One region of the Pseudomonas sp. P1_C12 genome, then DNA from elsewhere that is predicted to be linked to it. Evidence: riboswitches for the same ligand, from Rfam matches in the RefSeq annotation. Region 1 holds a riboswitch; the other holds the start of a gene.
The links. Region 1 has a riboswitch for cobalamin ahead of cobW (cobalamin biosynthesis protein CobW). Riboswitches for the same ligand answer to the same signal wherever they lie in the genome.
Positions count from the first base shown of each region.

Region 2: it holds a riboswitch for cobalamin, as region 1 does, so the genes downstream of both, cobO (cob(I)yrinic acid a,c-diamide adenosyltransferase) here and cobW (cobalamin biosynthesis protein CobW) in region 1, are expected to answer to the same signal.

Region 1 covers NZ_JBFUAE010000010.1:100,509-114,785, forward strand. Annotated here, with positions in the region: gene metH (methionine synthase) at 1-1,538, opposite strand, end outside; gene AC1D19_RS18360 (fatty acid cis/trans isomerase) at 1,695-3,992, shown strand; gene nfuA (Fe-S biogenesis protein NfuA) at 4,188-4,772, shown strand; gene cobM (precorrin-4 C(11)-methyltransferase) at 4,882-5,628, opposite strand; gene AC1D19_RS18375 (cobalamin biosynthesis protein) at 5,714-6,127, opposite strand; gene AC1D19_RS18380 (CbtA family protein) at 6,124-6,831, opposite strand; gene AC1D19_RS18385 (CbtB domain-containing protein) at 6,843-7,034, opposite strand; cobalamin riboswitch at 7,156-7,381, opposite strand; cobalamin riboswitch at 7,576-7,788, shown strand; gene cobW (cobalamin biosynthesis protein CobW) at 7,892-8,962, shown strand; gene cobN (cobaltochelatase subunit CobN) at 8,966-12,832, shown strand; gene AC1D19_RS18400 (magnesium chelatase ATPase subunit I) at 12,979-13,986, shown strand; gene AC1D19_RS18405 (vWA domain-containing protein) at 14,106-14,277, shown strand, end outside.
Region 2 covers NZ_JBFUAE010000002.1:237,688-251,964, forward strand. Annotated here, with positions in the region: gene cobU (bifunctional adenosylcobinamide kinase/adenosylcobinamide-phosphate guanylyltransferase) at 1-187, opposite strand, end outside; gene AC1D19_RS04050 (cobyric acid synthase) at 352-1,803, opposite strand; gene cobD (threonine-phosphate decarboxylase CobD) at 1,800-2,792, opposite strand; gene cbiB (adenosylcobinamide-phosphate synthase CbiB) at 2,785-3,693, opposite strand; gene bluB (5,6-dimethylbenzimidazole synthase) at 3,690-4,340, opposite strand; gene AC1D19_RS04070 (cobyrinate a,c-diamide synthase) at 4,337-5,734, opposite strand; gene cobO (cob(I)yrinic acid a,c-diamide adenosyltransferase) at 5,731-6,342, opposite strand; cobalamin riboswitch at 6,425-6,657, opposite strand; gene AC1D19_RS04080 (hypothetical protein) at 6,811-7,395, shown strand; gene AC1D19_RS04085 (PQQ-dependent sugar dehydrogenase) at 7,462-8,775, shown strand; gene AC1D19_RS04090 (class I SAM-dependent methyltransferase) at 8,900-9,562, opposite strand; gene AC1D19_RS04095 (C40 family peptidase) at 9,581-10,117, opposite strand; gene AC1D19_RS04100 (C40 family peptidase) at 10,284-10,916, opposite strand; gene hda (DnaA regulatory inactivator Hda) at 11,139-11,843, opposite strand; gene AC1D19_RS04110 (AI-2E family transporter) at 12,074-13,147, opposite strand; gene AC1D19_RS04115 (DUF2066 domain-containing protein) at 13,184-14,236, opposite strand.

The DNA of each region.
Region 1 (14,277 bases):
TTGACCAGAATGTCGTAGGAGCGTTTGCAGATTTCCTTCTTGCGCGCTTCGGTGTCGGCCTGGCCGGCTTCGTCGAAGGCCATCACCACCACGGCGGCGCCGTAGCGCTTGCACAGCTTGGCGTGATGGATGAACTGCTCGACGCCTTCTTTCATGCTGATCGAGTTGACGATGCCCTTGCCCTGGATGCACTTGAGGCCGGCTTCGATCACTTCCCACTTCGAGGAGTCGATCATGATCGGGACGCGGGAGATGTCCGGTTCGCCGGCGATCAGATTGAGGAAGGTCACCATGGCCTTCTTCGAATCGAGCATCCCTTCGTCCATGTTGATGTCGATCACCTGGGCGCCGGCTTCGACCTGCTGCAGGGCGACTTCCAGGGCTTCGGTGTAGTTGTCTTCGCGGATCAGGCGGGCGAACTTGGCGGAGCCGGTGATATTGGTGCGCTCGCCGACGTTGACGAACAGCGAGCTGCGATCGATGGTGAACGGCTCAAGGCCCGAGAGGCGGCACGCCTTGGGAATGTCCGGAATCTCGCGCGGCGCATAACCGGCCACAGCCTTGGCGATGGCTTCGATGTGGCCCGGCGTGGTGCCGCAGCAACCGCCGACGATGTTGAGGAAGCCGCTCTGGGCGAATTCTTCGATGACCTTGGCGGTTTCCGACGGCAATTCGTCGTACTCGCCGAATTCGTTCGGCAGGCCGGCGTTCGGGTGCGCGGAAACGTGGGTGTTGGCCTTGTTCGACAGCTCTTCGAGGTACGGGCGCAATTCGCGGGCGCCGAGGGCGCAGTTCAAACCGACGGAAATCGGCTTGGCGTGGGCCACGGAGTTCCAGAACGCTTCGGTGGTCTGGCCCGACAGGGTGCGGCCCGAGGCGTCGGTGATGGTGCCGGAAATCATGATCGGCAACTCAATGCCCAACTCCTCGAACACGCCCTGGACGGCGAAGATCGCCGCCTTGGCGTTCAGGGTGTCGAAAATGGTTTCGATCAGGATCAGGTCGGCGCCGCCTTCGATCAGGCCTTTGGTGGATTCGGTGTAGTTCTCCACCAGTTCATCGAAGGTCACGTTGCGGTAGCCGGGGTTGTTCACGTCCGGGGACAACGAGCAGGTGCGACTTGTAGGACCGAGCACGCCGGCAACGAAGCGCGGCTTGTCCGGGGTTTCCAGGGTCTTGGCGTCGGCGACCTTGCGCGCCAGGCGTGCGCCTTCTACGTTTAACTCATACGCCAGGCCTTGCATGCCATAGTCAGCCAGAGAGATCTGGGTGGCGTTGAAGGTGTTGGTTTCCAGAATGTCGGCGCCGGCGTCCAGGTAGGCTTTTTCAATGCCGCCAATCACATCCGGGCGAGTCAGTACCAACAGGTCGTTGTTGCCTTTGACATCGCTCGGCCAGTCAGCGAAGCGTTTGCCACGGTAATCCTGCTCTTCGAGCTTGTAGCTCTGGATCATCGTGCCCATACCGCCATCGAGAATCAGGATGCGCTCTTTGAGGGCGTGCTTGAGAGCTTGAAGGCGAACGCTGCGATCGGACATTTGGACTACTCGGTAAGACCATGACGAAGGGCCGGGATGATAGCAAACCTGTGCGCTTTTGGAGCAAGACTCGAATTTGCATGAATATCGTTCATGTTGGCAAGGATGACAGACCGGTAGAATCGCGGCGTTTTTCCAGGATTCAGGACCAGGGACATGTCGTATCGCTTCGTCATCAGCACATTGTTTTTGTTTTTAAGCTGGGGCGCTGTGGCGCAAAGTCCGGCGATTTCTTCTGTCATTTCATACAGCCGCGACATTCAACCGATCTTCACTGAAAAGTGCGTGGCCTGCCACGCCTGCAACGACGCCGCCTGTCAGCTCAACCTGGGCAGCGGCGAGGGCGCGGCACGGGGCGCGACGAAAATCCCGGTCTACGACGGTGACCGCCGCCAGGCCGTTGCGCCGACCCGACTGTTCTATGACGCCTCCGGCAAACAGGCCTGGCAGCAAAAGGGCTTCTATTCGGTGCTCGATGCCCGGGGCAGCCAGGCCGCACTGATGGCGCGGATGCTGGAACTTGGCCACAAAACCCCATTGCAGCCCAGCGCCAAGCTGCCGGAAGACATCGTCCTGGGCCTGAACCGGGAAAACATGTGTGCCATGCCCGCGGAGTTCGACGGCTACGCCGCTTCGCACCCGAAAGAAGGCATGCCACTGGCAGTGACCGGCCTGACTGACCAGCAGTACCAGGCGCTGCAACGCTGGCTGGCGGCAGGCGCGCCGATCGATCAGCAGGCGCTGGCGCCCAGCGCCAGGGAAGCCTTGGAGGTGGTGCAATGGGAAAACCTGCTCAATTCCCCGGGAGCCCGGGAAAGCCTGGTGGGGCGCTGGCTGTTCGAGCACTGGTTCCTCGCCCATCTCTACTTCAAGGATGGCGAGCCTGGACATTTCTTCCAGTGGGTGCGTTCGCGCACCCCGACCGGCCAGCCGATCGACCTGATCAACACCCGTCGCCCGAACGATGATCCGGGCACGCAGTTTTACTATCGCTTGTGGCCTGTGCAGGGCGTGATCGTGCACAAGACCCACATCACCTATGCGCTGAGTGCGGCGAAGCTGGCGCGGGTCAAGAGCCTGTTCTACAGCGGCAACTGGCAGGTCGACGCATTGCCGGGCTACGGGCCGCAGAGCCGGGCCAACCCGTTTGCCACCTTCGAAGCGATCCCGGCCCAGGCGCGCTATCAGTTCATGCTCGATAACGCCGAGTACTTTGTGCGCACGTTTATCCGCGGCCCGGTGTGTCGCGGGCAGATCGCCACGGACGTGATCCGCGATAATTTCTGGGCGCTGTTCCAGGCGCCCGAGCACGACCTGTATGTCACCGATCCGAACTATCGCGGGCAGGCCACGCCGTTGCTGGCGATGCCGGGGCAGAACGACGACGTCGGCAGTGTCCTCAGCCTGTGGCACGACTACCGCGACAAACGTAATGAATATGAAGCCTTGCGCCGGGACAGCTACGCCGACCTGCCGGCGCCAAGCTGGTCGACCCTGTGGGCGGGCAACGACAATGCGCTGCTGAGCATCTTCCGCCATTTCGACAGTGCTTCGGTGACCAAAGGCCTGATCGGCGACGTGCCGCAAACCATTTGGCTGTTCGACTATCCGCTACTGGAGCGCACCTACTATCAACTGGCAGTGAACTTCGATGTGTTCGGCAATGTGTCCCACCAGGCCCAGACGCGGCTGTATTTCGACCTGATCCGCAACGGTGCCGAGCAGAATTTCCTGCGCCTGATGCCTGCCGATTCCCGGGATGGCTACCTCGACGACTGGTATCAGAACAGTGGAAAATTCAAGATGTGGCTGGACTACGAGTCCATCGACGATGACAAGCCGACTGCGCTGAATCTCAATCCGCAGGATCCCAAGCGCGACTTTGCCATGCAGTTGCTGGCCCGTTACGGCGATCTCAATGCCAGACCCGACCCGATCAACCGCTGCGACGGCGCCTACTGCTCGCGGCCGAACATTGATCCGGACCTGCAAAGTGCCGAACAGACGCTAAGCCGCCTGACTTCGCGTCCGGCGGCCGGGTTGAAAGTGATTGATCAACTGCCGGAAGCGACCCTGCTGCGCATCGAAACCCGTAGCGGCAAGCGTGAGGTCTATAGCCTGCTGCGCAACCGTGCCCACAGCAACGTCGCATTCCTGCTTGGCGAATCGCTGCGCTATCAGCCGGGGCTCGACACTCTGACGATTTTCCCGGGTGTACTCAGCAGCTATCCGAACTTCATGTTCAACATCCCGGCCGGGCAAGTGCCGGCGTTTGTGGATGCGATGGAAAGCGCCAAGGATACCGACAGCTTCGAGAAAATCGTCGAACGTTGGGGAATACGCCGCAGTCATCCGCAATTCTGGGCTTATTTCCATGACCTGAGCCGCTACATCCACGAAACCGATCCGGTGGAAGAGGGCGTGCTGGACATGAACCGTTACGAGAACCTCTGAACCACCACCACCCTGTAGGAGCTGGCTTGCCAGCGAAGAGGCCACGACATTCAACACAAATGTCGACTGATCTGGCGCCTTCGCTGGCAAGCCAGCTCCTACAGAGCATCGAAGAATCTTTCCCGACAAAAATACTAGGACTTTGTCCGGCGCGTTGATTGGCGTAAACTGCGCCCAAGCCTGCGAGGAGTTTCCATGACCGCTATTACCATCACTGACGCCGCCCACGATTATCTGGCTGATCTGCTGTCCAAGCAGAACACCCCGGGCATCGGCATCCGCGTCTTCATCACCCAGCCTGGCACCCAGTACGCCGAAACCTGCATTGCCTACTGCAAGCCGGGCGAAGAAAAACCCGAAGACACCGCGCTGGGGCTCAAAAGCTTCACCGCGTACATCGACCACTTCAGCGAAGCCTTCCTGGACGATGCGGTTGTCGACTACGCCACCGACCGCATGGGCGGCCAGCTGACCATCAAGGCGCCAAACGCCAAAGTACCGATGGTCAATGCCGACAGCCCGGTCAACGAGCGCATCAACTACTACCTGCAAACCGAGATCAACCCGGGGCTGGCCAGCCACGGCGGTCAGGTCAGCCTGATCGACGTGGTCGAAGACGGCATCGCCGTCCTGCAGTTCGGCGGTGGTTGCCAGGGCTGCGGCCAGGCCGACGTGACGCTGAAGGAAGGCATCGAGCGCACTTTGCTCGAGCGCATCCCGGAGCTCAAAGGCGTTCGCGACGTGACCGACCACACGCAGAAAGAAAACGCCTACTACTAAGGTGTTCGCTGCGAAATCAAAAAACGGCGCCCCGTGAGCGCCGTTTTTTATGGGCGAAGCTTAAAAGATCGTCCGAACGCGGCCCGAGCCTTCGGACGATCTTTTGATTTTAAGGGCGATAGAGATGCGCATGCCCCGCGCGATACAGCGATGACTCGCTGAAGTGGTCGCTGCCCAGCACCCGACCCACCAGAATCAACGCCGTACGGCGAAAGCCCTTGGCTTCAACCTTCCCGGCAATATCCTCGAGTGTTCCCATCACCCAATCCTGATCCGGCCAGCTCGCGCGGTGGACCACCGCAATCGGGCAATCGGCGCCGTAATGGGGCAGCAGTTCCTCAACGATCTTCGCCAGGTGATTGACCCCCAAGTGAATCGCCATGGTCGCGCCGTGTTGCGCGAGGCTGGAGAACTCCTCTCCGGGTGGCATGGTGGTCTTGTCGGCGTAGCGCGTCAGAATCACGCTCTGCGAAACGTCCGGCAGCGTCAGCTCCGCACCCAAAAGCGCAGCGCAAGCGGCTGTGGCCGTCACGCCTGGGACGATTTCGAACGCAATTCCCAACTCGCGCAGATAGCGAATCTGCTCGCCAATGGCGCCATAAAGACTCGGATCGCCGGAGTGCACCCGGGCAACATCCTGACCGTTGGCGTGGGCGGTCCTGATCAGGTCGATGATCTGTTCCAGGTGCAGTTCGGCGCTGTTGACCACCTGTTCGGCACAGTGACCTTCCAGTACGGCGGCCGGTACCAGGGAACCGGCATAAATGATCACCGGACAACTGCGAATCAGCCGCTGGCCCTTGACGGTAATCAGTTCGGGGTCGCCGGGACCTGCGCCAATGAAGTAGACGGTCATCGTCGGTTCCTGTGGGGAAAAAAGGGGCTGAACAGGGCTTCAGATGAAGAGTGTTCATGATCAACGGTGGGGACTATCGGGTTTTTTATGCCGCGCCGGCCAATGCCAGGGTTGCCTGGGCGTATTTTTGTCGTGGAATCAGCAGTTTTGCCGGGGCCTGGGCCAGTTGTTCCGCCAGGGCCAGGGCGGCGCTTTCCGCTACGCCGTAGCAACCGGTGCGTTCAAACGCTATTTGCGATTGATGACTGAGTTGCGGTTCATAAGCGGCCAGTTGTTCACTGCTGAAATACATCAATTCCAGGCCAAGCTGCTGAGCCAGTTCGATTAACGCAGGTTCGTCGCGCTTCGAGTCGATGCTGGCCAGGGCCTTGATTTCATGACGAGCAATCTGGTGCGCCTCCAGTGCCTGATCGAGCAGCGCCAGCAACGTGCTGACGGGGCAGCCGCGCTGGCAGCCCAGGCCGACCACCAGGGTCGGCGCTGTGCTGATATCCGTCATGCGTGGTATTGACCATCGCTTTTGCGACGGAACAACCAGGCGCTGATCAGGCCCAGGGCCAGCCAGAACGCCACGTTGGTCAGTTGCGAAGCGATTTTGAACTGGGCTTCCAGTGCCTCCGGAGCGAGCATCGAATGCACTTCCGGTTGCGGCGCGCCAATCACATGGGGGACGGCGAGAATCGCTGCGCCGAGGACTTTCATCAGCCAGTGACGGCTGAATACGATCAGGGCGATACCGACGGCAGTGGAAGCAGCGGTGCCAATCCACCACAGTTGCCGTTGTGCCAGATCGGCGGCGGCAGTGCCGGGCAATTCAGGTGGCAGGCCGAGCGTCGGCGCGAGCACGAACGTCGCATAACCGGCCAGGCCCCAGAGCAGGCCCTGGGAGGTTTTGGTCGGCGCACGCAAGGTGTACAGGCCGGCGAGCATCAGGGCGAAACCGACCGCTACCACCAAGTTGCCGCCGGTGGTCGACAGCACGCGCTGCCAGCCGTCTTCCGGCTCCCAGGCTTGCGCATCGTGAGTGTGGGCAGCCATCGCACCGTCGGCGTGTTCATGCATTTCAACAGCGGCCGGCTCGGATTTTTCGTAGGTCTCGGCCTGCAAAATCAGCGGAGCGACCCAGAAGCTTTGCAGCAGGGTTAGCAACAGGGCGGCCAGCAACCCGGTGAAACCTGCGGTTTGCGCAATACGCTTGATCATGACGACAGCTCTCAATGGCACGGGAACGCGGAGCTGTGACGGGTATCGTGGGCGGCGTTGTGCACCGCTTCGATGTGCGAGAAACCGGCGAAATACACAAGGCACGCGCCCAGGATCGACGCGCAGACGGCGACGGTCAGACGTTGGGTCAGGGTTGAGGTGGTGCTCGCGGATGTGTGTTCGGCGCTGCTGATGATCGACATGGCGTTTCCCTCTGGTCTGTCAGCGGGGATTAAGAGCGCATGCAAAAAACCGCACGACCAGGCGCGCAAGGTTTCAAACAGCGCCCGCCCACCGCGGGTTTGTTGGTTCAGTGACCGTACTGGTCACTTTGTGTTGCGGGCCGGTCTCCGGGCTCACGAGGGGCAAAGGCTTGGGCCTGAACCTGAAAGCATCACCTTCCCATGCCGTATTGGCACAGTGGATCTGACGCTTCGCTCGCTTACCGTTGCGGGGGCAGCACCGGACTGACATGGCTTTAGAGTAAAGCACATGATTCACCGGTTTCCCGTTTCACCCTGTGAAGGGCACCCGTAACAAGGTGCGTAGGAGAGCATGGGCGGGGGTTGGGCGTCAATTGGCAAGGGTTCTCACTTGAAGCTGAATGATGCCCGGCTCTTTGTAGGAGCTGCCGAAGGCTCGGGCCGCGTTCGGACGATCTTTTGATCTTGTTTTTAAAAGCAAAATCAAAGGATCGAAGCCTTCGGCAGCTCCTACAGTGATTGACCGGTCTTCCCACCATGCGTAGCCTTGCGCTTTCGAGGTTCTTCGGCGTTTGTCGAAGCTAAGAAGGGAACGCGGTCGATGCCGCGGCTGCCCCCGCAACTGTGAACGGTGATGTTCGTTGCCACGCCACTGCTGACTCAATCCATGAGGCCGGCGGGAAGGCGCAGCGAATGCCAGGCTCAAGGCCGGCACACCGTCAGCCAGGAGACCTGCCTCGTCACAGATTCTCACTTTCAACCGGGCGGGGTGATCCGGTGGCGAACTCTTCAGGCACGCGCGCCCGCGTTGCCGGTCGTCGTCCCGTATGCCCGCCACCTTAGCCATAGGGCATCCGATGAAAACACTGGCCAAACTCCCCGTCACCATCGTCACCGGCTTTCTCGGCTCGGGTAAAACCACGCTGCTGCGGCACATGCTCGACAACGCCCAGGGTCGCCGCATCGCGGTGATCGTCAACGAATTCGGTGAGTTGGGTATTGATGGCGAAATCCTCAAGCAATGCTCCATCGGTTGCACCGAAGAAGAAGCCAACGGCCGTGTCTATGAGCTGGCCAACGGCTGCCTGTGCTGCACCGTCCAGGAAGAATTCTTCCCGGTGATGCGCGAACTGGTGGCCCGTCGCGGCGATCTCGACCATATCCTCATCGAAACCTCGGGCCTGGCCCTGCCCAAGCCGCTGGTGCAAGCCTTCCAGTGGCCGGAAATCCGCAGCGCCTGCACGGTGGATGCGGTAATCACCGTGGTCGACAGCCCGGCCGTGGCCGCCGGCACCTTCGCCGCCTTCCCGGATCAGGTCGACGCCCAGCGCAAACTCGACCCGAACCTGGACCACGAATCGCCGCTGCACGAACTGTTCGCCGACCAACTGGCCAGCGCCGACCTGGTGATTCTCAACAAAGCCGACCTGATCAACCCGGCGGACCTGGCCCGCGTGCGCCTGGAAGTCGCCGAGGAATTGCCGCCAGCGGTGAAAATCATTGAAGCCAGCAGCGGTCGCCTGCCACTGGACGTGCTGATCGGCCTGGGTGCCGGCTCCGAAGAACACATCGACAGTCGTCACAGCCACCACGACCATCATCACGATGGTGACGATGATCATGACGACCACGATCACGACGCCTTCGATTCGATCTCCATCGAACTGCCGCAAGCCGACGAAAGCTTGCTGCTGGATGCGCTGACCCAATTGGTGGTCCAGCACGGCATCCTGCGGGTCAAGGGTTTTGCCGCGATCCCGAACAAGCCGATGCGCCTGCTGATCCAGGGCGTGGGCACGCGTTTCGACAAGCACTTCGATCGTCAGTGGGGCGCCGAAGAAGCACGCGTAACCCGCCTGGTGCTGATCGGCCAGGAACTGGACGCCACCGTGCTCGAAGCGCAATTGCGCGCCGCGCTCAGCGTGTAAGCCATGCACCTGCTCAGGACCCAACCCGGCGGTTTCGTGTCGGATGACAACATTGCCGACCTTGGACAAACCCCTGCCGAGCTGGTGGTCCTGTGCAGCGGCGATTCCAGCCTGGCGCTGCTCGCCGAAGCGGCGCAGCAATTGCCCGACGATTATCCGAGCGTGCGCCTGGCCAACCCGATGCTGGTGCAGAACCATGCCTCGGTCGATTTGTACGTCGATGAAGTGCTGCGTCACGCCAGGGTGATCCTGATTTCACTGCACGGCGGCATCGCCTATTGGCGTTACGGCATCGAGCGCCTGGTCGAACTGTCGCAGCGCGGCGTGCAGGTGATTCTGGTGCCGGGCGATGATCGTCCGGACCCGGAGCTCAGTGACCTGAGCACCGTCGGTGCCGAGGATCGCGACCGGCTCTGGCAGTTTCTGCGTCAGGGTGGCATGGGTAACGCCCTGGATTTCTTCCGCTGTCTGGCCAACCGCTGGCTGGCGCGTGATTACACCTGGGGCGAGCCGCAAACCCTGCCGCGCACGGCGATTTACCATCCGCACCAACATTCTGCCGCACTGAGCGACTGGCAAGCCGACTGGCACGCCGATCAACCGGTGGCGGCAGTGCTGTTTTACCGCTCGCATTTGCAGGCGGCGAACACCGCTTTCATTGATGTTTTTTGCCAGCGTTTACAGGCGGCGGGGTTGAATCCATTGCCGATTGCGCTGGCCAGTCTTAAAGAGCCAGCTTGCCTTTCCATGGTCGAGGACTGGCTGGACGAGGCCGGCGTCTCGGTGATCCTGAACACCACCGGTTTTGCCCAGTCCAGTCCCGAAGCACCGCATCTGCGCCCGTTTCGCCGCGATATTCCGGTGATCCAGGCGATTTGCGCCCAGGACAACGAACCCGGTTGGCGCGCCAGCGAACAGGGGCTTGGTCCTCGCGACCTGGCGATGCACATTGCCTTGCCGGAACTGGACGGGCGCATCATCAGCCGCCCGATCAGCTTCAAGGACCTGGCGTGGCGCAGTGAGCGCAGTCAGTCGGATGTGGTCTGCTACCGGCCACAACCTGCACGCATGGACTTCGTTGCCGAACTGGCGCGGCGCTGGGTCGATCTGGCGCGGGTGCCCAATGCGGATAAACGCATTGCCTTGATTCTCGCCAATTATCCGACCCGCGACGGCCGCATCGGCAATGGCGTCGGCCTCGACACCCCGGCGGCGGCGCTGAACATTCTGCGGGCGCTGCATGCCGAAGGTTATCCGTTGCCGGCTGAGTTACCGGACAGCGGCACCGTGCTGATCCAGCAGTTGCTGGGTGGCGTCAGCAACGATCTCGAGACCCTCGACCTGCGTCCGTGCCAGCAAAGCCTGGGCATGGATGATTATCTGGCGATGTTCAACGCGCTGCCCGAAGCCAACCGCGCAGCTGTGCTCGAACGTTGGGGCGCACCGGAAAACGACCCCATGTGCCGCAGCGGACGGATGATGATCGCCGGCCTGCGCTTGGGCCTGACCTTCGTCGGCATTCAACCGGCGCGGGGTTATCAGGTCGACCCGAGCGCGGTGTATCACGACCCGGACCTGGTCCCGCCCCACGGTTACCTGGCGTTTTACTTCTGGCTGCGCAACACCTACGGCGCCCACGGCGTGATCCACGTCGGCAAGCACGGCAACCTCGAATGGCTGCCAGGCAAAGGCGTGGGGCTCTCGGAAAATTGCTGGCCGGATGCACTGCTCGGGCCGCTGCCGAACATCTATCCGTTCATCGTCAATGACCCGGGCGAGGGCGCCCAGGCCAAGCGGCGCACCCAGGCAGTGATCATCGATCACTTGATGCCACCGCTGACCCGCGCCGAAACCTACGGCCCACTGCGTAACCTCGAACTGTTGGCCGACGAGTATTACGAAGCGCAGTTGCTCGATCCGCGCCGCGCCCGCGAGTTGCAGCGCGACATCCTGCAACTGGTGCGCGACACCCACATCGACCGTGAACTGCAGCTGGACGAGCAGCTCGACAGCGATGCCGATGCAGCGATCTGGTTGCCGCGACTCGACACTTATCTGTGCGACTTGAAAGAGTCGCAGATCCGCGATGGCCTGCATGTGTTCGGCGAATCGCCCACCGGGCGTTTGCGTATCGATACCTTGCTGGCGTTGTTGCGCATTCCACGGGGCGATGGCCGCGGTGCGCAGTCGAGTCTGCTGCGGGCACTGGCCAAGGCCTTCGGACTAGGGTTCGATCCGCTCGATTGCGCCTTGGCCGAGCCGTGGACTGGGCCGCGACCTGAACAACTGCAAGTGCTCGGCGACGAACTCTGGCGTACCACAGGCGATACCCGTGAACGTCTTGAGCTGTTCGCTACACAACTGATCTCACAAACCCTGAATACCATACAAGACCCCTGTAGGAGCGAGCCTGCTCGCGATGGTGTGTCAGCCACATTGATGTCAACTGACACACCATCGCGAGCAGGTCGGAACGCCGCACCGTCGCTCCTACAGGAGGCGGACTGGATTGAGGTACAAGCCATTATCGATGGTTTGCGTGACGTCATTGCCCCGCGTCTGGACGCCTGCGGCCCCGCAGAAATGCGCGGCTTGCTCGATGCCCTGAGCGGTCGCTTCGTCCCGGCCGGCCCCAGCGGCGCGCCGAGTCGTGGTCGCCTGGACGTACTGCCCACCGGGCGCAACTTCTATTCGGTGGACGTGCGCAACCTGCCGACCACCACGGCGTGGCGCATCGGGTTCCAGTCGGCCAACCTGATTCTCGAGCGCCACCTGCAAGACCACGGCGATCATTTGCGCCAGCTCGGTCTGTCGGTGTGGGGCACCGCGACCATGCGCACCGGCGGCGATGACATCGCCCAGGCCATGGCGCTGATGGGCGTGCGTCCAGTCTGGGCGACCGGCAGCCAGCGGGTCGATGATTTCGAGATTCTGCCGCTGAGTTTGCTCGATCGTCCGAGGGTGGACGTGACCTTGCGTGTGTCCGGTTTCTTCCGTGATGCCTTTGCCAATCTGATTCGCTTGTTCGACGCGGCGGTGCAAGCGGTCGCCGACCTCGATGAGCCGGACGACCTCAATCCGTTGGCGGCCAAGGTACGCGCCGAGCGTGTAGCCTTGCTGCAATCGGGGCTCGATGAAGACGCTGCGCGACGTCAGGCCGGCTGGCGGATTTTCGGGGCCAAACCCGGTGCCTACGGCGCGGGTGTGCAGGGCGCCATCGACGGTCGTCTGTGGCAAACCCGCGAGGACCTGGCCGAGGTTTACCTCAACTGGGGCGGCTACGCTTACGGCGGTTCCGACGAGGGCACCGCCGCCCGCGAACAGTTCAGCCAGCGCTTGAGCCAGGTACAGGCGGTGCTGCAAAACCAGGATAACCGCGAGCACGACTTGCTCGACTCCAACGATTACTACCAGTTCCAGGGCGGCATGCTCGCGGCGGTGGAAAGCCTGAAGGGCGAGGCCGCGGCCAGCTATCATGGCGACCACAGCCAGCCGGACCTGCCGAAGATTCGCACCTTGAAGGAAGAGCTGAACCGGGTGATCCGTTCCCGGGCGGCCAATCCGAAGTGGCTCGAAGGCGTTAAGCGTCACGGCTACAAAGGTGCGTTCGAAATGGCCGCGACAGTCGACAACCTGTTCGCCTTCGATGCCACCACGCAGTTGATCGACGATCACCAGTACGCGTTGCTGGCCGATGCCTATTTGCTCGATCCGGACACCCGGGATTTTGTTCGTGAACACAATCCCCATGCCTTGCGCGACATGACCGAACGCATGCTCGAGGCGCAACAACGGGGGATGTGGAAGGAGCCCGGCGAGTACCGCGAGGCGCTGGAAAACTTGTTGCTGGATATAGAAGAAGACGGCTAATCACCGCAAATCCTGTAGGAGCGGGCTTGCCCGCGAAGGCAATTTGTCAGCCAACGATGATGTTGAATGTAATTGCCACTTCGCGAGCAAGCTCGCTCCTACAGGGATTGAGGCGTCCGTGAACCGACCATGACCGAGATAAAACGATGATCGACACCCCGCACTTTCCCCTCTCCGCCGTGGTCGGCGCTGACGATTTGAAGCTGGCCCTGTACCTGACCGCCATCGACCCGAAAATCGGCGGTGTGCTGATCGAAGGCCCGCGGGGCATGGCCAAGTCGACCCTGGCCCGGGGTCTGGCGGACCTGCTGGCCAGCGGTCAGTTCGTCACCTTGCCATTGGGCGCCACCGAGGAACGCCTGGTCGGCACCCTCGATCTCGATGCGGCGCTGGGCGAGGGGCGCGCACAGTTTTCCCCCGGCGTACTGGCCAAGGCTGACGGTGGCGTGCTCTATGTCGACGAGGTCAATCTGTTGCCCGATCACCTCGTTGATCTGCTGCTCGATGTGGCCGCCAGCGGCACCAATCTGGTGGAGCGTGACGGCATTTCCCATCGGCACTCGGCGAAGTTCGTGCTGATTGGCACCATGAACCCGGAAGAGGGTGAACTGCGTCCGCAATTGCTTGACCGTTTCGGCTTGAATGTCGCCCTCGGTGGTCACACTGCACCGACCGAGCGCGGGCAGATCATCCGTCGTCGCCTGGATTTCGACAGTGATCCGCAAGGTTTCTGCGCCGAATGGGAATCGGCGCAGGCGTCTCTGCGCGAGCGTTGCCAGAACGCACGCAATGCACTGGCTAGCATTCCCCTCGACGACCAGGCGCTGGCACAGATTACCGAGCGTTGCTTTGCTGCCGGGGTCGATGGATTGCGCGCCGATCTGGTCTGGCTGCGTGCCGCACGGGCTCATGCCGCCTGGCGCGGGGCGAACGCCATCGCCGAGGAAGATATCGACGCAGTCGCCGAGTTCGCCTTGCGCCATCGTCGTCGCGAGCATTCAGCTCCGGCGCCTCAGCCATCCCAGGCGACGCAACAATCGGCGCCGCAGCACGCCAACCCAAGCGAAGGGCAGGGCCAATGGGGCGAATTGCCGGCCCAGGCACTGGCGGTCGGCGCACGACGTGAAGTGCCGAGCTGGCCAAAAAAGCCCTAGGCATTCGCCCTCGCTGTGACGCGGGGGCGAATGCCAGACCCCGGGCCGGGCGGCTGGACCACGGCAAACAAGGCAAGCGTCATGCAGCACGTAGCGGTTCGGTCAACTGGCCCGGCACCTTGCTTAATGGTCGGCCCCGTCAGCGTGCTGATCTGTTGTATCAACTGCGCACCCGTTCGCCCCATGAACTGTGGCTGGTGATTGTCGATGCGTCGGCTTCGACCCGCCGTCATCAGGCGTTGAGTGATGCCAAAGGCTTGCTGGCGCAGCTGTTCGATGATGCCTACCGCC
Region 2 (14,277 bases), on a different contig from region 1:
CCGGCTCTTCGATCAATGCCCATTCGGCAGGACGACGGGCGCGATGATGGGCCACCCGCTCGCTCATTTCTCCATCGAGTGGCTGGCTGGTGGCGATGTATGTGACGGCCAGAGCGCTGTCGATGGCGAGTTTTTCAGCCAGACGACTCTTGCCGGAGCGGGCACCGCCGAGGATCAGTTGGAGCATGGTTGTTTCCTTGAAATCTTCGGTGAGGCGACTGGCCCCTTCGCGGGCAAGCCCGCTCCTACAGTTGACCTGCGTCGATCATAAATATTGGGTACACCTCATAACCCTGTAGGAGCGGCGATGCGGCGGTCCGACTTGCCCGCGAAGGGGCCATGACAGTCACCTCATACCCCACAGAGTTTCCGCAACAGCCCGGTATCCAAATGCTTCTCCACCAGATCCGCCAGCCGCTCGATATCACGTTCGCGCAAGCCGTGGTAATCCACGTCCTGCACCTCCTGCAAACCCGCCCAGCGCAGCAGCGCACTGCACGCCGCCGGCGATTCGAACAGCCCGTGCAGGTAGGTGCCGAAAATCTGCCCGTCAGCACTTTGCGCACCATCACAGCGGCCGTCATCCAGATGCACGGCGGCATGTTCCAGGGCCGGTCCGGTGGTCACGCCAGCATGAATTTCATAACCCGCAACGGGCGCATCTTCCAGCGCCAGGCGACCACGCACATTGCGCAACTGCTTCTCTTGTTCGAGCAGAGTCTGGAACGCCAGCAGCCCCAAACCGGCACTGGAACCCGGCGCACCTTCGAGACCCAGCGGGTCATGCACTTGCTCACCGAGCATTTGCAGGCCGCCACAAATTCCCAGCAGTTTCCCGCCGTAACGCAGATGCCGGGCGATGGCGGTGTCCCAGCCGTTGGCCCGCAGGTACGCGAGGTCGCTGCGCACACTTTTCGAGCCAGGAAGAATGATCAGGTCGGCAGGCGGAATCGCCTGGCCGGGGCCAATGAATTGCAGGTCCACTTGCGGATGCAGGCGCAGCGGATCGAAATCGGTGTGATTGCTGATGCGCGGCAGCACCGGCACCACCACCTTCAGCACCTGCTCGGCTTTGTCGGTCTGGCGTTGATCGATGCCGTCCTCGGCCTCCAGGTGCAGGTCCATCACGTACGGCAGCACGCCGATCACCGGTTTGCCGGTGCGCTCTTCGAGCCAGTCGAGACCGGGTTGCAGCAACGCGATGTCGCCACGAAAACGATTGATCACGAAGCCTTTGACCCGCGCCTGTTCGCTCGGCGACAGCAGTTCGAGGGTGCCTACCAGGTGGGCGAAAACCCCGCCGCGATTGATATCGGCGATCAGCAGCACCGGGCAATCCACCGCTTCGGCGAAACCCATGTTGGCGATGTCGCCGGCCCGCAGATTGATTTCCGCCGGCGAGCCCGCGCCCTCGACCATCACCAGCGGATACGCCGCGCTCAAGCGCTCGTGGGAGGCCAGCACCGCTTGCATGGCGATGGTTTTGTAGTCGTGATAGGCGACGGCATTCATGGTCGTGACAGCGCGGCCATGGATAATCACCTGGGCACCGGTGTCACTGTTGGGCTTGAGCAACACCGGGTTCATGTCGGTGTGCGGTTCAAGGTGCGCGGCCTGGGCCTGTACCGCCTGGGCGCGGCCGATCTCGCCACCGTCGGCGGTCACCGCACTGTTGAGTGCCATGTTCTGCGGCTTGAACGGCACCACCCTTATGCCCTGACGTGTGACCCAACGGCACAGCGCGGTTACCAGCGTGCTTTTACCGGCGTCCGATGTAGTGCCCTGCACCATCAGCGTGGTCATTGGTTTTCCTTGGCGAAATCGTCGAACGCCCGCGCCAGTCGTACCCAGGCGATTTCGTCACCGGGCAAGCCGAATCGCAGGCTGCTGTTGTGCGTGAACAATCGCAGGAGAATGCCGCGCCGGGCCATGAACTCATGCAGCTCTTCGGCGCGCTCGGTGATCAGCCACTGGAACAGCGCACAACCGCCCTGAGGCTGGAACCCCTGTTGTTCCAGCAACGACGCAAGGCGCTCGCTGGCCTCATCCGCGCGCACCCGTTGCCGCGTCTGCCCTTCGGTATCGCGCAGGCAGGCCTGACCCACTACCCGGGTTGCCCCGCTCACGGCCCACGGCCCCACTTGTTCAGCCAGCAACTTGAGCAACTTGCGCTCGGCCAGCACAAACCCCAGGCGCACTCCGGCCAGGCCGAAAAACTTCCCGAAGGAGCGCAGGACGATCAACCCGACTTGATGGGCATACGGAGCCAGGCTCAGATGCGGCGTGTTATCCATGAACGCTTCGTCCACCACCAGCCAGCCACCGCGCTGGGCCAGCCGCGCGTGCCAGTCGAGGAGGCGACTGGGCGTCAGGCTCAAGCCTGTGGGGTTATTCGGATTGACCACCACCAGCACATCGAAACTGTCGATAAAGAAGTCGACTTCGTGCACCAGCACTTCACGCACGATGTAGCCGTTACGACGCCACGCTTCAGCGTGCTCGGCATAACACGGCGACAGCACGCCGACCTTGCCCGCCCGACGCAATCGCGGCAGCAGCTGGATTGCCATTTGCGAGCCGGCCACCGGCAAAGCCTGCAAGGTGCCGTAGTAATCACAGGCGGCTTGCTCCAGACCATCGTCCGCTTCCGGCAAACGGGCCCAGGCCCGCAGCGGAATATCCGGCACAGGAAACGGCCAGGGCGCAAGGCCCGTGGACAGATCCAGCCAGTCGGCTTCATCTATGCCGTATTCGAGCGCCGCCTTGCGCAATCGCCCCCCGTGTTCAAGCATAAAATTCGGCCCCCAGGCAGAGAATCAGCAGCCATAACCATACCCCGCGCTGGACCAATTGCCAGCCCCGGTCAATGGAGTCGGCATCCGCCGGCACGCCTTCGCCCAACTGCGGACGCTGATGCAGTTCGCCATGATAAATCGCCGCCCCGCCCAACTCGACGCCAAGGGCGCCCGCCCCTGCCGCCATCACCGGGCCGGCGTTCGGGCTGTCCCAGGTCGGGCCCTGGGTGCGCCAGCATTTCAACGCCAGCCGGGTTTTGCCCAGCAGCGCGTAAGTCAGTGCCACCAGGCGCGCAGGAATGTAATTGAGCACGTCGTCGACCTTCGCCGCCGCCCAGCCGAACCGTTCGAAGCGCTCATTGCGATAACCCCACATCGCATCCAGCGTATTGCTCAGGCGATAGAGCACCACGCCCGGCGCACCCGCCACGGCAAACCAGAACAACGCCGCGAACACTGCGTCGCTGCCGTTTTCCAGTACCGACTCGGTAGCGGCACGGGCGACTTCGGTTTTATCCAGATCACTGGTTTTACGGCTGACCAGATAACTCACACGTTTGCGCGCTTCATCAAGATCATCGCCGCGCAATGCCTTGGCCACAGGCGTGACGTGCTCACCGAGGCTGCGCATGCCGAGGGCGCAATAGAGCGCGAGAATCTCGATGATCCAGCCGACATAAGGCGCCCAGGACAATGCCGTGACCAACAGCGTCAGCGGCAACACGGCGATCACCCACGCGGTGACGCCATGACTGCGCCAGCCGCGACCGCCGCCATTGAAGCGTTGCTCGATGCGGTCGGCAAAACGGCCGAACGCCACCAGCGGATGCCAGCGTTTGGGTTCGCCCAGCAGCGCATCCAGCGCAACCGCAGCGACACTCAACAACGCCACACTCATTGACTCACTCCCCAATAGTTTTCATACAGCAATTCATGTAGCGGACGCGCCTGCGCCCAGCCTTCTAGCACCAGCATCGGTGCCGGATAGAACTCCTTCACCGGCCCAAGGCACAGCACCGCCAGCGGTTTGGCTCCCGGTGGCAGCCTCAACAGGTCCGCCAGTGCCTGTGGTTCGAACAGCGACACCCAGCCCATGCCCAGCCCTTCGGCGCGGGATGCCAGCCACAGGTTCTGGATCGCACAGGACAGCGAGGCCATGTCCATTTCCGGCAAGGTGCGGCGGCCGAAGATATGCTGCTCGCGGTCGTCCATCAGTGCGGCGACCAGTACCTCGGCGCAATCGTTGATGCCTTCCACCTTGAGCTTCATGAACTCGTCGCTGCGCTCGCCGAGGGCTTCGGCGGTGCGGACGCGTTCTTCTTCCACCAAGGCCTGGATTTGTCCGCGCAAGGCACGATCGCTGATGCGGATGAAGCGCCAGGGCTGCATCAGGCCGACACTCGGTGCCTGATGTGCGGCCTCGAGCAGGCGCAGCAGCAATTCGGGCTCGACGGTGCCGCCGCTGAAGTGGCGCATGTCGCGCCGTTCGGCGATGGCGCGATAGACCGCTGCGCGTTCGGCTTCGGAAAATGCGTCGTCCGTCATGGCCGTTTCGCTGGCAAGGCAGCTCCTACAGGGGCTAGCTGATCCATTGTAGGAGCTGGCTTGTCGGATCGCCGCATCGCAGCGAAAGCGGCTTCAAGGTCAGGCGCAAACAATGCGGCAATCGCCGAGGGGTTCGACGGAAAATAAAAGTGCACATAAGAGGCGGTCATCCGCCCTTCACGGTAGACCGCCTCCGCTCCGCGTCCGCCGTTAGGGCTCAAGCCACGGGCAATCGGCGCCAGTTCAGTGGTGGTCAGCGAATGGTGATAGGTGTGCCCGCGCAGCGAACCTTCCGGCAGTTCCACCGCTTGCAACGCCAGCGCGGCCAGACGCTTTTGCATGACCGCATCACCGGCCAGCAAGCCAACCAGTTCGGCGCGAGTGCCCTCGACATCGGTCAGGGAATCGAGCAGATACAGCATGCCGCCACACTCGGCGAGCAACGGTTTGCCTGCCCGGTGGTGGGCACGGATCGCGTCGAGCATCGCGGTGTTTTGCGCCAACCCAACATGGTGCAGTTCCGGGTAACCACCGGGCAGATACAGGCTGTCCGACTCCGGCAACGCACGGTCGCGGATCGGCGAGAAGAACGACAACTCGGCGCCCATCGCCCGCAGCAGATCCAGGCTCGCGCCGTAGGTGAACGCAAAGGCTTCATCGCGGGCGACGGCAATGCGTACACCGGCCAGCAGCGGTTCGGCTGCAATGACATCAGGGGCGGCGAACTCGACCGCCGGCGGCAGCGCAACCTCGCAACTACTGGCCAGTGCATCGGCGGCCGCATCGAGGCGCAGGTCGAGATCGTTCAGCTCACTGGCCTGCACCAGCCCCAGGTGCCGGCTCGGCAATTCGATCCCGGTTTCCCGGGACAGCGCGCCGTACCAGCGCAAACCTTCAGTCAGGCTGCCTTCGAGCAGTTGCGCGTGGCGCAGCGTACCGACACGATTGGCCAGCACCCCGGCGAACGGCAAGTCCGGCTGATAACGCGCCAGCCCCAGGGCCAGGGCGCCAAAGGTCTGGGCCATGGCCGTGCCATCGATCACACCCAGCACCGGCACACCGAAATGCCGCGCCAGATCGGCGCTCGACGGCGTACCGTCGAACAGCCCCATGACGCCTTCGATCAGGATCAGGTCGGCTTCAGCAGCGGCTTCCCACAGCAGCCGGCGACTTTCTTGCTCACCAACCATCCACATGTCCAGCTGATACACCGGCGCACCGCTGGCGCGCTCGAGGATCATCGGATCGAGAAAGTCGGGGCCGCACTTGAACACGCGGACCTTGCGCCCCTGATTGCGATGCAATCGGGCCAGCGCCGCGGTGACGGTGGTCTTGCCCTGGCCGGAAGCCGGCGCGGCAATCAGTACCGCCGGACAGAGTCGAGGCTGACTCACAATTCGACGCCTTTCTGCGCTTTGATCCCGGCCTGGAAGGCGTGCTTGATCATGCCCATTTCGGTGACGGTGTCGGCCATCTCGATCATTTCCGGCTTGGCGGCACGCCCGGTGACTACCACGTGTTGCATCGGTGGTCGGGCCTGCAAGTCGCTGAGCACCTGATCGAGATCGAGGTAGCCGTGCTTGAGGGCAATGTTCAGCTCATCCAGCACCACCAGACCGATGGACGGATTGCGCAGCAGTTGCTGCGACACCGCCCAGGCGGCTTCGGCGGCGGCGATGTCGCGCTGACGATCCTGGGTTTCCCAGGTAAAGCCTTCGCCCATCACATGAAAGCGCACCTGCTCGGGAAAGCGCCGGAAGAACAGCTCTTCGCCGGTGCTGTTGCGGCCCTTGATGAACTGCACCACGCCGCACTGCATGCCGTGCCCCATGGCGCGGGCAAGCATGCCGAAGGCCGAACTGCTCTTGCCCTTGCCGTTGCCGGTCAACACCAGCAGCAGGCCGCATTCGTTCGGGGAATTGGCGATGCGCTCGTCGATCACGGCTTTTTTGCGCTGCATGCGCGCCAGGTGGCGTTCGTCACGATCGGGGGTATCAGTCATGGGGGAGCTCTCCGTTGAGGCAGGAATAACGGCGGGCAGGCACAAGAATAGAAGGCAAAAAGCCTGGCATCGCCCACCGTGATGCCGCTGGATGAATCAGGCCGGTCTCCGGGCTCATGAGTGGCGCGAGGCCAGACTGTGCGCCTTCCCGCATCGAATCGACACAGTGGCATCACACACAGTTTTCACTCATTTACCGTTGCGGGGGCAGCGCCGGAATTGCGGGCCTTCGACCAACAGAAGGACTCACTCACCGGCTTCCCTGTTTCACTCTGTCGACCCAAGCCACAGAGCACCTGAAACAAGCCGCGAAGGTTAGAGGGTTGGGGGTGGAGCGTCAATTAAAGCCGGGAGGCGATCGACCGAATATCTGCCATCAATCAATAAACTGACGTCAATCTTGTGCCACGCCCAAAGCAGTGATATCAAAGAGCCACAACCCCACAACACAATAACAAGGGTGAACCCATGCAAGGCATGATCATCAGCAATCCAAAGCTGGAATTCCTGCGCCCGGTGCTCGAGCGCTGGTTCGAATGCATCGACCGCTATAACGCCGTCCGCGGTGATGGCGACACACCGTACTGGCACGACGAAAAGGCCAACCTCGGGCTGCTGTCCGCCGCCGCCTGGATGGCCGAGATGGTCACGCTGCAACAGACGCCCACCCGCAAACAGACCGAAGAAGGCGAACGCAACAGCCGTGCCGACCTGTTCCTCGCCTCGCCCGAAACCCGCGCGTACATCCAGACCAGCCAGCGCTGGCCACGGGTCAACAGCCTCAACCTGACCCAGGCCCTGCTCGACATCACCAGCGATGCAAAGCGACTGAGCCACGCCAGCGACCTGAAAGTCGGCTGCCTGTTCGTTGCCCCGCAAAAAGCCCAGCAAGGCGCAACGCCGGAAGAACTCCAGGACATGGTCGACGACCTGCAAAAGGAACACACCTGCGCCGTTGCCTGGTACTTCCCTTACGCCTATCGCAAGTTGCGCAACGAAGCCGGCAACTATCACCCCGGCATTGCGGTGCTGTTCAAGGAAGCACGTGGCTAAGGGTTGAACCATCGGACGACAACGCATCTCTATGATTAGAACAAGGCATTCATAGGGAACACCAGCATGCGCAAGCCCCCGCTCGTTCTCGTTATCGCACTCTGCGGAGGGCTCGCCGCTTGTGGCGAGACCTCCCGCCTGCAAGTCTCCGACGGCACCGGTCCATCGCCACAATTGCCGGAACCGAACAAAACCCTGATCCCGACCATGAACATCGCCCCGGCCATCGGTTGGCCGCCGGGTGCAAAACCCGTCGCCGCCACGGGCACTCAAGTGGCCGCTTTTGCCGAAGACCTGGATCACCCGCGCTGGCTTTATGTGCTGCCCAATGGCGATGTGCTGGTGGCGGAAACCGCCGCACCACCCAAACCCGAAGACGGCAATGGCATTCGCGGCTGGGTCATGAAGAAAGTCATGGGGCGTGCCGGCTCTACCGTGCCCAGCCCGAACCGCATCACGTTGCTGCGGGACAAGGATCACGATGGCATCGCGGAAACCCGCACGGTGTTTCTGCAAAACCTCAATTCCCCTTTCGGCATGACGCTGGTCGGCAACGACCTGTACGTGGCCGACACTGACAGCCTGCTGCGATTCCATTATGAAAACGGCGATACGCAGATCAAGTCACCAGCCATCAAGGTGATCGACCTGCCGGGCGGCCCGCTGAACCACCACTGGACCAAAAACGTCATCGCCAGCAAGGACGGCAGCAAGCTCTACGTCAGCGTGGGTTCCAACAGCAACGTCGCCGAAAACGGCATGGACAAGGAAGAAGGTCGCGCAGCGATCTGGGAAGTGGACCGTGCCACCGGCCGGCACCGGATCTTCGCCTCCGGCCTGCGCAACCCCAACGGCATGGCCTGGGAACCGCACAGTGGCGCACTGTGGACCGCGGTCAACGAGCGGGATGAAATCGGCGGTGATCTGGTACCGGACTACATCACCTCGGTGAAAGACGGCGCGTTCTATGGCTGGCCGTTCAGTTACTACGGCCAGCATGTCGATGTTCGTGTCGAGCCGCAGAACCCGGACCTGGTGGCCAAGGCCATTGCCCCGGACTACGCCGTCGGCCCGCACACGGCGTCACTGGGCCTGACCTTCGCCGAAAACAGCAAGCTGCCGGCGCCATTCACCCAAGGGGCATTCATCGGTCAGCACGGCTCGTGGAACCGCAAGCCACACAGTGGCTACAAAGTGATTTTCGTGCCGTTCAGCGCAGGCAAACCTGTCGGAAAGCCCATTGAAGTGCTCAGCGGTTTTCTCAACGACAAAGAACAAGCCATGGGCCGCCCGGTGGGCGTGGTGATCGACCGGCAAGGCGATCTGCTGGTGGCCGATGACGTGGGGAACAAGGTGTGGCGGGTTTCGGCTGCCAGGTAACGGGATACATCACCTGTGGGAGCGACGGTGCGGCGATCCGACCTGCTCGCGAATGCGCACGGTCAGTCGACAAATTTGGTGACTGATACACCGCTTTCGCGAGCAGGCTCGCTCCCACAAAGGCTTAGCGTTTGCGACAGAGTGTTAGCCCATCACCCAACGGCAACAACGACAGATCCACCCGCACATCGTCTTTCAACGCTCGGTTGAGCGCCTGGATTGCCCGGGTGTCCGCGCTCTCGGGGCTGGCCTCGAGCACACGCCCGCTCCACAGGGTGTTATCGAACACCGCCAACCCACCGACCCGCAGCAATCCCAGGGCGTGTTCCAGATAAGCCGGGTAGTTGGCCTTGTCGGCATCAATGAACACCAGGTCGTACTGCCCGCCCTGCCCTTGTCGCTCAAGCTCGGCGAGGGTTTCCAGCGCCGGAGCCAGTCGCAGGTCAATCCGCCCGGCGAGCCCCGCCTCTTGCCAGTAGCGCCGTGCGATGGCGTTGTAGTCGCCGGGGATATCACAGCAAATCAGCGAGCCATCAGCCGGCAATGCCGCCGCCATGCACAGGGCACTGTAACCGGTAAAGGTGCCGACTTCGAGCAAGCGCCCGGCCCCCGTCAGTTTCACCAGCAAAGCGAGAAACTGCCCCTGCTCCGGAGCCACCTGCCAACGTGCCATCGGCAGCGCCTGGGTCTCATCGCGCAAGCGCTTGAGCAGTGGCGTTTCGCGCAGGGAGACATCGAGCAGGTATTGGTACAGGGCGTCGTCGAGATTAAGCGTGCGAGCAGTCATGACCGGCAGCTCCGGACGTTACGGGTTGCGCGCCAGGTGTTCAGGCTGCAGAACACGCTTGGCGCTCAGATAAGCTTTTTGCCAATAGGCCTTGGACAAGCTGTCGAGCTTCACGGTGCCGCCAGTGGCTGGTGCGTGGACGAAGCGCCCTTCTCCCACGTAGATGCCGGCATGACTGACCTGGGAACCGCCATTGGTGGCGAAGAAAATCAGGTCACCGGTTTGCAGGCCTTCCTTGCCCACATTCGCCGCTTGCATGGAGATCATCTCGCGAGTGGTGCGCGGCAAGGAAATACCGGCGACATCGCGATACACGTAGCCGATCAGGCCGCTGCAATCAAATCCGGAATCCGGCGTGTTGCCACCCCAGCGATAAGGCGTGCCCACAAGGCCGAGCGCGCGAAACAGCACGTCTTCCGCTTCGGGCGAAAAAGCTTGTGAGGAGCCAAATACGATGGGAGCGCGAACCACCGGCGCAGGTGGCGGTGTACGACTGGCGCAGGCGCTGAGTAGCGCAGCGAAGAACATGATTGCGAGGCGGGCCGACGTCGTCATAAGCAGAGCATCCTGATCTGGCTGCGGCTTTTTTCTGCTGGGAATGCAGAAAAGAAAACCGCCTGCGCGTGACGCAGGCGGTTTGCCATCATTCATATATCAGGATTCTAGCGGTTATATGGCAAACTTCAAGTAAGACTTTAAGTTCGCCTTACAAATTGTCCGCTTATTTACGTGCAGTGACGATTGGCGACGCATTCGGTGCCATCGCCAGGGCGCGCTTGGCTTCGATGAAGGTCTTGCTCCAGTAGCTGTCACCCAGGCTATCGATCCGCACACCACCGCTACGGCGGCTGCTGGAGTGGATGAACTGGTTGTCACCCAGGTAGATCCCGGCGTGACTGACGCGACCGCGACGACCGTTGGTTGCGAAGAACAGCAGGTCGCCCGGCTCAAGCTTGCTGCGCGAGACCAGCGGAGCGTCCACGTTGATCATTTCGCGGGTGGAGCGTGGCAGGTTCATGCCCGCTTCTTCGCGGAACAGGTAACCGATGAAACCGCTGCAATCGAAGCCGGCTTCAGAAGTACCGCCGAAACGGTAACGGGTACCGATCAGGGACATGCCACGTTCGAGGATGCTGTCGGCCAGGACCGGAAGCTGGTAGGACTTGCCGCCAGCGAAGTCTGCGAGTTCTTTTTCGGTCGCCAGCTCTTCCTGAAAGAAAGCGGAAGACTGGGCAGTAACGGAGTTTTGAACCTGTTGCTGCGGGGCTTGCTGGGACACCGGAGTGTGGGCAGCGCAACCGAACAACAGGGTAACGAGTGCGAGAGGCACGAGGGGTGCGAAGCGATTTAGCATGGGCACGACCGTGGCTGATAGTTGTAAAGAAGCCGAGACTATGCCCGCTATCATCCTCATTTGCAAATTCAATCGATCTTTTTGTGACTTATCCGTTTCTCGTTTACATCTAAGCGCTTAAGCCCATTTTAAACATACGCGCAGCCTGCAACCGGGCAGGAAAGCTGGGTTTCTGGTGCCTGTAATTCGCCGAACTGGCTAAAAGCCCCGGATTCAGCGGGTTTACCAGCCGAGGGTTTCTTTCAAAAACGGGATTGTCAGCTTGCGCTGAGCCTGGAGGGAGGCCTGATCGAGACGCTCGAGCAGCTCGAACAGCGCACTCATGCTGCGGGTACCGCGAGTCAAAATGAAATGCCCGACTTCATCGGTCAGATGCAGCCCGCGACGGGATGCGCGCAATTGCAGGGCACGCAATTTGTCCTCATCGGACAGCGGGCGCATCTGGAAGATCAAGGCCAGGGTCAGGCGCGATTTGAGATCCGCCAGCTTCACCGGCAACTCACGGGGGGATGTCGACGCGGCAATCAGCAAGCGTCGACCACTGTCGCGCAAACGATTGAACAGATGGAACAGCGCCTCTTCCCAGTCCGCCTTGCCGGCAACCGCCTGCAGGTCATCGAGACAGACCAGCTCGTACTGCTCAAGGTTGTCGAGAATTTCAATACCGCGATCGAGCAACTCGGCCAGCGGCAGATAGACCGCAGGTTCCCCCAATTGCTCGAAGCGCAGGCAGGCGGCCTGCAACAGATGCGTACGCCCGACCCCATCCTTGCCCCAAAGGTATATCAGGCTCTCGGTCCAGCCGGCGTCGGCTTCGCACAGCCGCTCGACATAGCCGAGTGCAGCGGCATTGGCGCCTGGGTAGTAATTGATAAAGGTGGCGTCGTCACGCAGACGCACACCTAGGGGCAGCTGAATCGGTTTCATCCTGACTGAACAGTTCCAAAGGAACCGTTAGTGGCCTCTGTGTAAAGTTTGCGAAGTTTATACCCGTGAGCCGGGTCGCACAATGCGACAGACAACAAGCAAAATCAAAGGTTTGCGTTAATGCACCGGTTTTATGACAGTTTCTTTGGCGGTGCATGTGACAGTCGCGCGATGCAAGCAGGCTGATCCGGCATGAACCCGGGCAACCCGCCATCAACCATCGACGCCCCTTACCACTCCGGCTCGTCGACACTCCCGTAGATTTCAGAATCCTTATACAAATCATGCACATGACGCACCAGCACCATGATCACCGCCGCGACCGGCAATGCCAATAGCACACCGGTAAAGCCAAACAGCTCACCACCGGCCAGAATCGAGAAAATCACCGCCACCGGGTGCAGGCCAATCCGGTCACCAACCAGCAACGGCGTCAGCACCATACCCTCCAGCGCCTGGCCGACCATGAACACCGCGACAATGCCGAGCATCGGATAAAGATCACCACCGAACTGGAACAACCCCGCAAGCAGCGCCGCGCCAATGCCGATGATAAACCCCATGTACGGCACGATCGCTGCCAGACCGGCAATCAGGCCAATCAACAAGCCCAGTTCCAGCCCGACCAGCATCAGGCCCGCTGCGTAGATCACACCCAAGGCCACCATCACCAGCAACTGTCCGCGAACGAACGCGCCGAGCACTTCATGGCATTCACCCGCCAGGGATACCGCGCGCGCTTCACGATCACGGGGCAGCAGGCTGCGGATCTTGGCCATCATCAGGTCCCAATCCCGCAACAAGTAGAAGCTCACCACCGGAATCAACACCAGATTCGCCAGCCAGCCAATCAACGCCAACCCCGAGGCAGTGGCATGACTCAGCACCACGCCGACAATATCGGTGGTTTGGCTCATATGCTCGCTGATGGCGGCCTTGAGCTTGTCGAACTTCCAGAAACCTTCCGACAAGCCAAACTTCGATTGCGCCCAGGGCAACGCCGTGTGCTGTAGCCAGTCGAGCATCTGCGGGGCCAGCTCATACAAACGAAACAACTGCCTGGCGAGCAACGGCACCAATACCAGCAGCAGCGCGGTGAAGATCAATGTAAACAGGGCAAACACCGCCACGACGCCCCAGGTTCGAGACAGGCCTGCCTTCTCCAGCCGATCCACCAGCGGGTCGAACAGGTAGGCCAACAGCAGCGCCACCAGGAATGGCGTCAGGATCGGATGCAACAACCAGACAAACGCACAAAGCAGGACCACCCCACCGAGCCAGAACCAACGCCGCGTATCGGCCATGAACCACTCCATTGCTTCTATATAAAGAAAGAAAAACTACCAGCGATAACGCAGTTGTGGTGTCGGGGCTGGCGCTGGGGCAGGCACCGCACCACCGGCGGCAGGCTGAACCGGCACTGCCGGGGCCGGTGCCTGACCCGCAGGCGCTTCCTGCAGCCTCGCCAGCGACAGTTGTGCACGCAGCTGATCGGCGCTGCCATTGACCCTATAGACAATCCGGTCGCCGTCGACACTTTGCACACGCCCGCCAAATGGCTCCAGCAAGCGCCCAAGGGACGCGTAGTGCTCAAGATTCATGCCTTGCACCTCCAGCAATTGCTCACTCGAAGCACCGGCCTTGGCAACAAACCGCGGCGCCAGGCGCTCGTTGACCGCCAGCATCACCGCATCGGCCACGGCGGCCTGATCGGCGCCTTGCACGCTACCCGCCTCTTTTTTATCCCCCAGCCACAATTGCCACTTGGCTTGCCACTGCCCGCCCTCTTCCTTGGCGTGTACCGCGAGCAGGGCGTCGGCGTTGTAGCGTTCCGATGCCGCTTGCAAAGGCGCGGGATCTGCGCCCTCCAGATTCGGCGCGGTCGCGACGATCTGCTCATTCAAGTCCGCCAACGGCAAGCGCAATGGCAAGCCACGGTGCTGGGCCGCCCGACGCAGCGGCGCCGCGCTGGCCTGACCGTCGCCCACCAGGCTTGAACCCTCGGTGGAGTCATTCAACCACCAGCCGAGGATCGACGGCCGATTGCCCCCCCACATCGCCAGGCCGGCGCGGCGCAAGGCCTGCTCGGTGGTGCCCGGATCGAAATCGACTTTCAGGACTTCCGGCGGCCCCGCCTCAAAGCCGTATTGGCTGATGATCTGTTGCGGGTCTTTGCGAATCGCTGCCAGCCCTGGACTTTGAGCGGCCTTGGGGTCGCCGGTCAGGCGCAACACCAAGGTGTCCAACGCACGCTGGGTCGCCTGGTCGCGCTCCTCGGGCGATTGGCCATTCACCGGCTCGCGCACCTGGTAAAGGCCTTTGACAGTTTCGGCGTGACTGACCAGGCTGACTACTGACAAACAACTCACAAGCAAGAATTTACAAAAACGCATGGAAGATTCCTGACGACAAGAGCGGCTGGAACAGACCGCAT